3 regions of the Roseovarius tibetensis genome follow, and region 1 is predicted to be linked to each of the others. Evidence: riboswitches for the same ligand, from Rfam matches in the RefSeq annotation. Region 1 holds a riboswitch; each other region holds the start of a gene.
What was found. Region 1 has a riboswitch for thiamine pyrophosphate ahead of thiD (bifunctional hydroxymethylpyrimidine kinase/phosphomethylpyrimidine kinase). Riboswitches for the same ligand answer to the same signal wherever they lie in the genome.

Region 1 (4,366 bases):
GCATCGAGAAACGCCGCGCCGGTCTCGCGCGCAAGATCAAGGGCGGCGACAAGGAGGCCGTGCAGGCCGACCGCCTGCTCGCCCTCGCGCAGACAGCCCTTGAAGAGGGCAAGCCCGCCCGCACCGTCGCAATCGACGAGGACGACCTCAAGGCGTGGAAGATGCTGCAGCTTCTGACCTCCAAGCCCGTCCTTTTCGTCTGCAATGTCGACGAGGCTCACGCCGCCGACGGCAACGCCCATTCAGAGGCCGTGGCACGCATGGCCGAGGCGCAGGGCGCGGCCTCGGTCGTGATCTCGGCGCAGATCGAAGAGGAAATCAGCCAGCTCGACGCCGAGGAGGCGGCGATGTTCCTGGACGAGATGGGGCTCGACGAGGCCGGTCTCGACCGGCTCATCCGCGCCGGCTACGACCTGTTGCACCTCGAGACCTATTTCACCGTCGGCCCGAAAGAGGCCCGCGCCTGGACCGTGCCCACCGGCACAACCGCGCCCAAGGCCGCCGGGGTCATACACGGCGATTTCGAACGTGGCTTCATCCGGGCTGAAACCATCGCCTACGACGATTTCGTCAGTCTCGGCGGCGAACAGAAGGCCAAGGATGCCGGCAAGATGCGCGCCGAGGGCAAGCAGTATATTGTCAAGGATGGCGACGTGCTGCATTTCCTCTTCAATACCTGACCCGCGCGCACCGGTCCCCCGCAGCACACATGGTGCGGCCCGAACGGCTGGATGGGACGCCCGCGTCCAGGCGGGTCACGGAACGCACGAAACCGTGGCAGGAGCCTTGTGACGTCAATGACCGCATTCATCATTCTTGCCGTTGCCGCGCTGCTGATTTCCGCGACGGTCCTGGTCCACTACGAGGCATTGCGCATGACCGGGCGGTTGATCCGCCATCTGCCGATCCGCCCGCGACAACGTGTTCTGGTCGTCATCTTCGCGTGCTTCGCCGCGCATCTCGTCGAGATCATCCTCTATGCCGCCGCGATCGCGGCGCTGCATCAAAGCGCGCGTTTTGGCGGGATCGAGGGTCAGGCCACGGCGACGGCGCTCGACTTCTTCTATTTCTCGATCACCAGCTTCACCACCCTTGGTATCGGGGATGTCTATCCCGAGGGACCGCTCAGGATCCTCGCCGGCATCGAATCCCTCAACGGGTTTCTGCTTATCACATGGTCTGCATCGTTCACCTATCTCGTCATGCGGCGCCACTGGCACCCGGATCTGGATGACTAGCGGCCGCGCTCGCCCGCATTGACGGGACCACGGCGCAAACCCCACCGCCCCGCGCCGTCTGTCCGGACTGCGTCCTACCGTTTTCATCTTTCTCCAAATACTCCCGCCGGAGGCGCGTCACACATCAGCGCGCGGTCGGGCGACTGGCGCAGAGATCAGTCCCGCCGGGCCGGGTCCCGACCTCGGGCGCCGCGGATGTCGCCCCTTGTCGGGTCGGCACCTAATTGCTATCTCGAAAGTATCCGTTGGGGTGCCCGATCACGGGGCTGAGAGGCAACAGGCCAACCCATCGAACCTGATCCGGGTCACACCGGCGTAGGGAACGGAGCCTTGTCTGCCAACCGGCGCAGCACCTTCGTTCCCGATAACGAGAGAGGAACGCAGGATGGCGACAACAGCGCTGACGATTGCAGGCTCCGACAGTGGCGGTGGCGCAGGCATTCAGGCCGACCTCAAGACATTCTCGGCGCTTGGTGTCTACGGGGCCAGCGTGATCACCGCCGTCACGGCGCAGAATACCGTTGCGGTGACCGACGTACACCCGATCCCCGAGGCCAGCGTCGCCGCGCAAATCGCGGTGGTGCTGGATGACATCCGGATCGACGCGATCAAGATCGGCATGCTGGGTGATGCCAGCCTGATCGAGACGGTTGCGCGGGCGCTTGCCGACCATGCCGGCCCCGTGGTGATCGACCCGGTCATGGTCGCGAAATCCGGGGCCCGGCTGCTGCCCGACAGCGCGCGTGCCGCGCTTTTGACACATCTGGTGCCACGCGCCGACCTGTTGACACCGAACCTGCCAGAGGCGGCGGCGCTTCTCGGGCTGCCCGAAGCGCGCAGCAACGCCGACATGCAGGATCACGGCGCGCGACTGCGCGACATGGGCGCGCGCGCGGTGCTGATGAAAGGCGGCCACGGCAAGGGCGAGACCTGCACCGACTGGCTGATCGGCGACGAGGCGATCCGCTTCGACGCACCCCGTATCGCCACGCGCAACACCCACGGCACGGGCTGTTCCTATTCCTCGGCCATCGCGGCGGGGCTTGCGAAGGGGCATACCCTGACGCAGGCGGTCGAGCGCGCGCATGGCTGGCTGCACGCGGCGATCCGGGCCGCAGATCGGCTACAGATTGGCGAGGGGCACGGACCGGTGCATCACTTTCACGAGGTCTGGACATGACGGCACATGTCACAATTCGCGGCGCAGGCGTCGTGGGGCTGTGCGTGGCGACCGAGCTGATGGCGCGCGGCGTGTCCGTCACCCTGCGCGACCCCAACCCGCTGCCCGGCCCCCATGCCTGTTCATGGTGGGCGGGCGGCATGCTCGCGCCCGAATGCGAAGGCGCCACCGCAGAGGAACCCGTGGTGCGGCTGGGGCGCGAGGCCGCCGATTGGTGGGCCGCACGCGGCGTGGCGGTGCAACGCCAGGGCTCGCTCGTGATCACACTGGGGCGCGACCGGCGAGAGCTTGACCAGTTCGCGCGTCGCACCACCGGGCACCGGCTGGTCACCGGCGACGATCTGACGGCATTGGAGCCGCATGTCGCCGACCGGCACGACCGCGCGCTGTGGTTCGAGACCGAGGCGCATATCGACCCGCGCGGGGCGCTTGCGCATCTGCGCCGGACGCTGGAAGCGGACGGTGCGCGTTTCGAGCAAAGCGATGAGGCCCCCGACGGCCCGGTGATCGATTGCCGCGGCCTTGCGGCGCAGGACGCCCTGCCCGATCTGCGCGGCGTCAAGGGCGAGATGGTCGTGCTGCGCAGCCGAGACGTGACCCTCACACGGCCGGTACGCCTGCTGCATCCGCGCTTTCCGCTCTATATCGTGCCGCGTGGCGACGGCATCTTCATGCTGGGCGCCACCCAGATCGAAAGCGGAGAGCGTGGCCGCGCCTCGGCCCGCTCGGTGATGGAGCTTCTGTCGGCGGCCTACGCCCTGCATCCGGCCTTCGGCGAGGCCGAGGTGGTGGAAATCGGTGCGGATGCCCGCCCCGCCTTTCCCGACAACCTGCCGCGCATCACGCGGCAAGACGACACGCTGCATGTCAACGGCCTCTTTCGTCACGGTTTCCTGCTGTCGCCCTCAGTGGCGCGGCAGGTGGCGGGGCTGGTGCTGGGCGACAATCAAAGACCGGAGATGTACCATGAAGATCACGCTTAACGGCACAAGGCACGAGACCGGCGCGGACAGCCTCGCGGCCCTTCTCGACGAGATGGGCTACGGCGACGTCAAGGTTGCCACGGCCGTCAACGAGGAATTCGTGCCGGCCGCGAACCGCGCCGACCACCGCTTGGCGGATGGCGACCGGATCGAGATCGTCACGCCACGCCAAGGGGGCTGACATGCCAACGTATTACGACACCGAAGTCGCCTCGCGGCTGATGCTGGGCACGGCGCAATACCCCTCGCCGGCGATTCTCGCCGAGGCGTTCAGACGTTCCGGCGCCGGGATCGCCACGGTGTCTGTGCGGCGCGAGGCCGGGTCAGAGCGCGCCGGCCAGGCGTTCTGGGATCTGATCCGCGATCTGGGCGTGCATGTGCTGCCCAACACTGCCGGCTGCCATTCGGTGCGCGAAGCGGTGACAACCGCGCAGATGGCGCGCGAACTATTCGATACCGACTGGATCAAGCTTGAGGTGATCGGCCACGCCGACACGCTTCAGCCCGATCCGTTCGGTCTGGTCGAGGCCGCGCGCATCCTGACCGATGAAGGCTTCAAGGTGTTTCCCTATTGCACCGAGGATCTGGTGATCTGCGAGCGGCTGGTCGAGGCGGGGTGCCAAGTGCTGATGCCATGGGGCGCGCCGATCGGCACCGGTCTGGGGCTTAACAACATCTACGGGCTGCGCACCCTGCGCGCGCATTTCCCCGATCTGCCGCTGGTCGTCGATGCCGGACTGGGCGTGCCCTCGCAGGCGGCCCACGCGATGGAGCTGGGGTATGACGCAGTGCTCTTGAATACCGCCGTTGCCAAGGCGGGAGATCCGGCGGCGATGGCCGACGGCTTTGCCCGCGCGCTGGAGGCTGGGCGCATGGGGTTCGAGGCCGATCCGATGATGCCGCGCGACATGGCCGCACCATCGACGCCGGTGCTGGGGCAGGCGTTCTCATGACGGATCTGCCGC
Region 2 (4,366 bases), on a different contig from region 1:
TCCCCAACGCCACCGCCATGTCCAGGCCGACCTGGAACAACGTGACGACGGGGATCCAGCGCATCTTGGGGGAAAGATCGGGCGCGCGTTCCCCGCTGAGCCAGTCGGGTCGCGACCAGGCCAGCGACCAGTCGAAAAAGACGATCGGGTCGCTGCCGTATTGAAGAAACACAAAGCGCATCGGCCCCCACGCGGCGTCGAACCGGTCCAGCCCGCCCTGCTGGTTGCGCGTGCGGATCAACGAGCCATTGCCGAACCGGGGCCGCCAGGCCGGGCTGTCGGGATGGCGGCGGGCCTGAACCATGCGCCAGAACTCGCTCAGGTAGGGTGATCCCGTCCAGAGCGCGCCATGGATGGGATCGGCGTAGAGATCGAGAAGCGGCACCGTTTGCTGCGACAGGAACGCCCCGAGGCTGAGCCCGTGCAGATAGAGACGCGGTCGCGTATCCTGGGGCATGTCGGACCAGTGGCGATAGACCTTGTCGAACAGCGCCTGCGCCTCGGCCACGCCGCGCATCGGGTCGACGACCACCGAGACCGGGCTGGGCAGATATGAATACTGCACCGCCACGGTCGCCACGTCTCCGCGGGTGATGTAATCGAGCGTGTCCATCCCGCCGGGGTCGAGCCAGCCCGAACCCGTAGGCATCGCGATCACCAGCACCTGACGGTCGAACCCGCCGGCGCGCAGCAACTCGTCGAAGGCAAGCTGCGCGCGCGCGTCCGGCGTCTCAGCGGCGTTGAGCCCCGTATAGATCCGGATCGGTTGCCGCGCGGGCGCGTTCCAGAAATCCGCGATCTTGGCGGCGGTCGGGCCGGACGCGACGAAATTCCGGCCCCATCGGCCCAGATCCTCCCAGTCCAGCAACGAGCCGGGGCCCCCGCTGACATGCGTCGTGTCGGGCGGGGCAAGATCGGGTGGAATGATCGCGTCGGCCAGGCGTGCACCCGTGTCGATGGTGCGCAGAACGCCCCGCACGGCGACCCCGTCGATCGTGGCGGCAAACACCAATACGGCAAGGCCCATCCCCGCCGCTTGCGCCATGCGGGGCGGCAGGACCCGCAGGCTGCGCGCCTGCAGGCGCTTGGCAAGTCCCCGGAACAGCCGCCCCGCGACCAGAAGGATGACGAACACCGCCACCGCAATGGCAGCCACGCGCAGCGGGGCAGAGGCCTCGAGCGGGGCGAGGCCCCACGCGTGCTGGATCGAATTCTGCCAATCGGCGGCTTTCCACAGAAAAACGACGGCGATGACGGCCGAGACAAGCATCAGCACGATCCGTCCGGGCCGCGAGACCCTGCGCTCGCTCCACAGTCCGAGCCAGGCCAGCAGGCACGCCGCAAGCCACCAGATCAGATAACCGAGCGCGGCGATGAGACCGCCCAGTGCGCCCTGCAACTCGGGCGACCGCGGCACCATCGACGGGGTCACCGAAAGGCCGAAAAAGATCACGGCCACAAGCAGTCCCACGGCGGAAACCGGGCGGAGCACGCCGCGAAGGATCGAGCGCAGAACGCTCATCCCGCGTCCGTCTTCCGAAACATGCTGTACTGGAAGCTCTGTCGATGTCCCTTGGGCGTCATGTGCGTGTGGCGTGTCCCCTCGATCATCTCGAACCGGCCCGGACACAACCGGTCGAGTTCTTGCGCCAGCTCGCCCGGCGCGTAGCGGACCACCGGCAGCCCCGAGCACATCTCGGGTCCGTCATCGGCAAATGTGGCAATGATCGCGATGCCGCCGGGGACGAGGGCTTCGGACATGGCGCGCGTGTATGCGGCGCGGTCTTCGGGGCGGGTCAGGAAATGAAATACCGCGCGGTCATGCCAGACCGCGTATTCTCGCGACGGCTGCCACGTCGTGATATCCGCCTCGATCCATGTCACGTCATCGCGCTGCGCGCCGAGGCGCTGCTGGCTCTTGGCAAGGGAGGCCGCGGAAAAGTCCAGCACGGCGAGAGGGCCAAGCCCCGTCTCAAGCAGCGCGTCCACGAGCCGCGAGGCCCCGGCACCGATGTCGATGATGGCATCGCCGGGGCGCGCCGAGGCTTGGACAAGATCGACTGATATCGACGGTGTCGCCTCGAACCACGTCAGATCTTCTTCCTGGCGCGTGGTGTAGATCGCGTCCCAGTGCTCTTGTCTGTCTGCCATCACTGCCGGACCTTTCCTCTGCGTCGTATCCTAATCCGAGATGCATGCCGGGATACAGGCATTTCAGCCCTGAGACCTCAAGACGCCGGGATCGGAACGCCGTCACGCGATCCGCCCCGCGCGGTGGCGCGATCACGTTGCCACAGCCCCGCGTGATGCGCGACATGCCGTGCGGACTGTGCACCATGTCGCGAGGTGGGTGGCACCGCCTTAGACCGGGCTACCCATCATGGGCGTGCTCATGTTCCGGGATGGTCGGGTCGTGCTTTCCGGGCAGCACGATGCGATCCGGAGGTGTTGTTCAGGAGGATGGGCAGCGTCTTTCCCTTGGATTAGGTGGGCGATCGCGACATCCGCATGATGCACAAGAAAACGGCCGGCTGCTTTCGCGACCGGCCGTCCTTCACGGGTTCGTTGCATAACGATTGCTTCAGTGCGCCGGGCTCGCGACACCCGCGGGCTTGCGGGTGAAGAGGCGGCGCAGAATGCTCCGGATCAGCAGGGCACGCTGACGGCGCGCCTCGTTTGTGATTGCGTCGAGTTCGGGTTGAGTTGGCATTCGGTACATCGTCGTGTCTTTCTGTTCGCCGCGTGATCAACGCGGGTATGATCGTGGTAGGCTCTATATCGCTGCACTGCGGCGTAATTACCAATCCATTCCGCTATGCGTTTTTTGCATGGCTCGTCGGCTGGCCGTCCCGGTCATACGCGGGCCTACGCCTGCGATGCAGGGCGTCGCGCGGACGGCATGCGGGGCAGGGGGTAAGCGCGTCACCGAACGGGCGCGAATGGTTCACAAGGCCCGCGACACGCGCTGCCACGATGGCCTTGTTGTTTTCGGGTGATGACTTCAGCGGCATCATCCGCTAAGGATTCAGAACAACGACACGGGGTGCCTTGGGCGATTTGCCGGGGCTGAGATCAAACCCGTCGAACCTGATCCAGTTAATACCGGCGAAGGGATGTCCGTCTGATGATGAGCCGATCGGCAGACATGCGTCCCCGACCCGAAAAAGGGGACGTAACATGACCGCGACCGAACCTGACCTGCCGCTTTCCCGTCAACTTGTCCTGATCACCGGCGCCAGCCGGGGCTTGGGCGCCTGCCTCGCCCACGCGTTTCTGGCGCAGGGTGCGCGGGTGATCGTGAATTACCTTGAAAGCGCAGAGGCCGCGCAGGCTGTGGCTGCGCATGCACCAGAGCGTACGCTGGCGGTGCAGGCAGATGTGCGCGACCCCGATTCGGTCCGCGCCATGTTCGCGGCGGCACAGGCGCATTTCGGGGCGCCGGTGACGACTGTCGTCAACAATGCGCTGCCGGCCTTTTCGTTCAATGGCGATGCGCGGCCCGGCCCGGATGCCCTGACATGGGAACATCTCGATCACCAGTTGCAGGGCGTGGCGCGCGGCGCGCTGAATACCGTTCAGGCGGCGCTGCCGGGGATGCGGGAACTGGGATTCGGGCGGGTGATCAACATCGGCACCAACCTGTTCCAGAACCCGGTCGTGCCCTATCACGACTACACGGCGGCCAAGGCGGCACTGCTGTCGCTGACCCGCACGCTGGCGCATGATCTGGGCCCCGAGGGCATCACCGTGAACATGCTGTCGGGCGGGCTGCTGCGCACCACGGATGCCTCTGCCGCCACGCCCGAGGCGGTGTTCGATCTGATCGCCGCCAACACGCCGCTGCGCCGGGTCACCACGCCCGAGGAGTTTGCCGACGCCGCCCTGTTTTTCGCCTCGCCCTGGGCACGGGCCGTTACCGGGCAGAACCTGGTGGTCGATGGCGGCCTCGTGAAGAACTGAAGCGCGCGCAGATGCATCTTAACCTGTTCATCATGGCCTGCGGCCATCACCGCGCGGCGTGGCGCCAGCCCGGATCGCCGGTCGAGCGTCTGGGCGATATCCGTTACTACGAGGGGCTGGCGCAGATCGCCGAGCGGGGCAAGCTGGACGCGGTGTTCTTTGCCGATGGTCAGGCGGCCACCAATGTCGGCGGCGGGCCCTTGTGGTTTCTCGAACCGCTGACGGCGATGGCGGCGATGGCCCGCGCGACCGAGCGGATCGGCCTGATCTCCACGGTGTCCAGTACCTTTTACACGCCCTTTCACGCGGCGCGGATGCTCGCCTCGCTCGATCATATCTCGGGCGGGCGGATGGGCTGGAACCTCGTGACCTCGATGTTTGACACGGAAGCCCGCAATCACGGGCT
Region 3 (4,366 bases), on a different contig from region 1:
AGGTTGCCCGCGACCTCGCGCCAGCGTGCATGGGCCTGGTCGCGGTGGGTCTCGGCGAAGACTGTCTTCACCACGGCGCTGACCACCGGCTTGTTCGTCTTGCACACGCGGGCCAGGAGATTGCGCTGGAAGTGCACGTGGCAGCGCTGCCAGCCGGCCCCCAGGACCTTGCGTGCGGCCGCTTTCAGCCCCTTATAGGCGTCGCTGATCACCAGTTGAACACCGCGCAGGCTGCGGCGGGTGAGAGACCGCAGGAAATCGGCCCGGAACGTCTCGGCCTCCGACGGCATGCCGGTGATCCCGAAGATTTCCCGTCGCGCGTCGGTGTTGATCGCCACGGCCACTATCACCGCCATTGAGACCGTGAGGGGCCGGCGCGCCACTGGTTCGGGCGCGGCCCCGCACGCCGGCCGCGCGCAGCTTCACGTAGAGGGTGTCGAGCGAGTGGAGGGGCCGTTGACCGCGCCGAACGTCCCCCCGGACGGTGGGAATTCGGTCCCTCGGACCGAATTCATGAGGATCACCCCGTCCAGCGGACGGTTCAGGAACGCCTGCACATGCTCGTCGATCTCCTCGTACAGCCGCGACAATTGGCTCTTCGGAGAAACACGCGGAAATTGGTGATGGCCCCTGAGGGGCGGCGTATCCTGGCAGCGGTCACGCACTGTAACGTCTCTGGAAAGACAGGGACATGCTACGATAACCGGATGCGTCAGCTTCCCGCGACACGTTGCGGTCAGAGGACGGTGGCGATCAAGACCAATGCGCCCCGCCGAAAGAGGCGGGGCGCATGCATCAACCTGGTGACCCGCAGGCCATGGGGCATGTATTCAGGCGAACCACCAGCGTTCCATCCAGCGTTCGCCGTCCATGTCGAAATTTGACGCGAACTCGCCATGCGCGATCTTGCCATTGGTCGCGAAGACGAAATTCGCGAACATCGGCAGCACGGTGCCGCCATCCTTGGACACAAGCTGCTGCATTTCCGAATACATGGCGCGGCGCGCATCCTCGTTCAGTTCGGCGCGGGCCTTCACCAGCAACTCGTCGAACCGGGCATTCGACCAGCTGCTGTCATTCCACGCCGCGCCGGACTCGTAGGCCGTGGAAAAGATCTGATCCTCGGTCGGGCGGCCGCCCCAGTAGACCGCGCAGAATGGGTGCTTCAGCCAGACATCCGACCAGTAGCCATCGTTGGCAACGCGGTTGACGTTGATGTTGATCCCGGCCGCATTGGCCGAGTTCCGGTAGAGCACCGCGGCATCCACGGCCCCCGGAAAGGCCGCATCGGCCGCCGACAGGGTCACGTCGAGGCTGTCGAGCCCGGCCTCGCGCAGGTGGAATTTCGCCTTGTCGGGATCGTAGCTGTGCTGGGCGAGATCCGGATCGTGGAACCGGTAGCTCGGTCCGATGGGCTGGTCGTTGCCGACGGTGCCGTGGCCGAACAGGATCTTGTCGACCAGCTCCTGCCGGTTGATGCCGTATTTCAGCGCCAACCGGACATTCACGTCGTCAAAGGGCGCGGTGTCGGCCTGAGCCGCGAAACTGTAATATTGCGGGCCCGCGATCGAGTGGATCGCGAGGTCGGGATCGCGCCCCAGCATGCTGATAGTCTTGAGATCGAGCTTGTCGATCACGTCGACCTCACCCGAGACAAGCGACGAGGTCCGGGCGTTCACATCGACGACCGACAGCATCTCGACCGCATCGAACCAGCCACGGTTCTGGTTCCAGTCCTCTGTGTGCCGTTCGAGGCGGGCGATGACACCGGGCTGGAATTCGACCAGCCTGTAGGCGCCGCAGCCATCGCCGGAGCGCCAGTCGATCCCGCCGTTGCCGTCGGATGGCACGATCGCCATGTGGTAATCGGTAAACACGAAGGGGAAATCGGCGCTGCCAGCGGACAGTTCGAACACGACCGTGTTGTCGCCTTCCTTGGCGACGCTCACGATCGGGGCGACCAGCGGCTTGGCAACCGAGGTGGACCCTTCGCCCCTGTGGTGATTGATGGAATCTACGATGTCGTCAAGGCTCAGCGGCTTGCCGGAATGATAGGTCACCCCCTGTCGGATCCTGAAGCGCCATGTCTTCGCATCCGGCGTGGCCTCCCAGCTTTCGGCGAGATCCGGTTCGGCCGACCCGTCTGTCGCCACTTTGGTCAGGTACCCGTGCATGCCGAACGGCAGGGCGACCGTGAAGCCGTTGGTCCAGGTTGCCGGATCCAGCGTGTCGTTGGTGTTGCCGTGACCCTTTGCATGGCGGATCGTGCCGCCGCGTTTCGGGGTCATGTCGGTGGCCGACCAGGCAACGCCCGGCATCATACCTGCGGACAGGCCCGTTGCGGCCGTGCCTGCAAGAAAGCTTCTGCGGTCGAGGCCGCGAATGCGAGATGTCATGTTTGTGGGTTCTCCTTTTGATTGTGCCCTCCGAGAAGCGCACTGGCGACATACAGTACCGGGCCGTACGCGATCGTCAAGTTGCGACGCGATTCCCCCGCGCGGCAGATGCCAGCGCACATCGCGCGACCGGCGCGCGCCGGTCGCGGCACGGCATCGCCCGGCCGGTCGGGAAACCGGCGGTCGGTGTCGGTTCGGGGACCGGCCTGCGGATCACCTTGGCGGTCGAGGCAGGACAATACACTTGGCGGCTCGTGTGAGACTGGCGGTATCGATCCTGTTTCATTGACACGCATGCGCCGGGTGCTTACCGATACCTTCAAGTCCTGGGGGAGCCTTGTCGGCTGAGACTCCATCGCTGTCATGCGGTGGTAACCCTTAGAACCTGATCCGGGTCATGCCGGCGAAGGGAAGGAATAGGCCGGGTCTGCACCCGTACCCCTCTTTCTTGCGCGCCGTGCATCGATCGCAACAGCGTACCGCCGAAAGGCGCAGAGAAGAGGACCGACTGTCATGATGCTCGACCCCGTCTGGACAGGCCTGTGGCTGTCATTATGCGCCGCCCTTCTGGCCATCCCCGGCCTGATCCATGCCCGGCGTCACCGCGACACGCTGGAAGATTACATCACCGCCCGCAACAGCCAGAACACCCGTGCGACCGTGCTGACGCTGGTGGCGACCACGCTGGGGACCTGGATCCTGTTCGGCCCGGCGCAGGCCGCGACATGGGGCGGGATCGGCGCGATCCTTGGCTATGCCTTGGGGTCGATGGTGCCGCGCCTCGTGATGATCCCGCTGGGTCAGCGGATGCGTGACCTCATCCCCGACGGCCATGGCCTGACCGAGTTCGTGATCCATCGCTACGGTCGCGTCATGTATGCCTTCACCCTTGTGATCATGCTGTTCTACCTGTTCATCCTGCTGGCCGCGGGCCTGACGGCCGTGGCGCGGATGGTGGCCTTGCTGGCGCCCATCCCGCTATGGGTGACGGCCAGCACGGTCATGGCCGCGACGCTGATATACACCTTCTACGGGGGGCTTCGGGCGTCGATCTACACCGACAAGTTGCAGATGATCGTGATCGCGCCGATGCTCGGGCTGCTCCTGGTTTTTGGCTGGCAAGCCGCCGGCGGTGCCGCCCCTACCCTTGCAGGACTGCGCGAGACCGCGCCGCATCTGCTGCAGATCGGTGACACAGGGGGGCTGCGCGCGGGGGTGACCTTCTTTCTCGCTGTGGCGCTGACCGGGCTGTTCTATCAGGGCACGTGGCAGCGGATCTATGCCGCGCGCGACGCGCGGGTATTGCGCCGGGGTTTCTGGATCAGCGGTGTGTGCAATTTCGTGGTCGTCGGGCTGATGGGGCTGTTCGGTCTGGCCTTCGTCGGGCTAGGCCTCGACGGCGACGGGTCGGTCGCGCTGTTCAGCGTTCTGCTGGCAGAGGTGCCGATGTGGTTCGCGCTGGCGCTTATCCCGCTGGGGCTGGCGCTGGTCATGAGCAGTGCGGATTCCACCATCAGCGCCACCTCCAGCATCATCGCCGTCGACATGGGGCGGCTGATGTCCGGCGCGGCTGACCGCACCCTGATGACCCTTGCGCGCTGGTTGATCGTTGTGGCGGCGGTCCCGGTGACATGGGTCGCGGCGCAAGGTTACAGCGTGCTATACTTGTTCCTGCTGGCCGATCTGCTGTGCTCGGCGGCAGCGTTCCCGGTATTCTTCGGGCTGTTCCATCGCCGCTATACCGGGTTCAACGCGGCGATCAGCACCGGGTGCGGCCTCATCGCCGGGCTGGCGATGTTTCCGGCGCCGGGCGCGGGCACCGCGACCTTGCTGGAGTCGTTCCTGCTGGCGGCGCTTGTTCCGGTCGGCGTGTCGCTGGTGCTGTTGCGGCTGCTGCCCGAGCGCGCGGCGTTTGATTTCAGCCTGCTCGGTGCCAGCGTGCGCCGCTTCCGGGGCTGAGCGCCGCACCC

Region 2: linked by a shared signal. The riboswitch ahead of ACROSR_RS11940 (3-oxoacyl-ACP reductase) and the one ahead of thiD (bifunctional hydroxymethylpyrimidine kinase/phosphomethylpyrimidine kinase) in region 1 are both predicted to bind thiamine pyrophosphate.
Region 3: linked by a shared signal. The riboswitch ahead of ACROSR_RS11950 (sodium:solute symporter family transporter) and the one ahead of thiD (bifunctional hydroxymethylpyrimidine kinase/phosphomethylpyrimidine kinase) in region 1 are both predicted to bind thiamine pyrophosphate.

What each region holds. Positions count from the first base shown of each region.
Region 1 is NZ_JBPBBB010000002.1:144,297-148,662, forward strand. It holds gene ychF (redox-regulated ATPase YchF) at 1-680, shown strand, start outside; gene ACROSR_RS02585 (ion channel) at 798-1,238, shown strand; TPP riboswitch at 1,475-1,577, shown strand; gene thiD (bifunctional hydroxymethylpyrimidine kinase/phosphomethylpyrimidine kinase) at 1,624-2,418, shown strand; gene ACROSR_RS02595 (FAD-dependent oxidoreductase) at 2,415-3,401, shown strand; gene thiS (sulfur carrier protein ThiS) at 3,385-3,582, shown strand; gene ACROSR_RS02605 (thiazole synthase) at 3,584-4,354, shown strand; gene ACROSR_RS02610 (thiamine phosphate synthase) at 4,351-4,366, shown strand, end outside.
Region 2 is NZ_JBPBBB010000016.1:61,996-66,361, forward strand. It holds gene ACROSR_RS11930 (alpha/beta hydrolase) at 1-1,522, opposite strand, end outside; gene ACROSR_RS11935 (class I SAM-dependent methyltransferase) at 1,519-2,151, opposite strand; TPP riboswitch at 3,030-3,131, shown strand; gene ACROSR_RS11940 (3-oxoacyl-ACP reductase) at 3,178-3,960, shown strand; gene ACROSR_RS11945 (LLM class flavin-dependent oxidoreductase) at 3,972-4,366, shown strand, end outside.
Region 3 is NZ_JBPBBB010000016.1:67,250-71,615, reverse strand. It holds gene ACROSR_RS11965 (transposase) at 1-383, opposite strand, end outside; gene ACROSR_RS11960 (hypothetical protein) at 423-590, opposite strand; gene ACROSR_RS11955 (ABC transporter substrate-binding protein) at 831-2,396, opposite strand; TPP riboswitch at 2,715-2,825, shown strand; gene ACROSR_RS11950 (sodium:solute symporter family transporter) at 2,910-4,355, shown strand.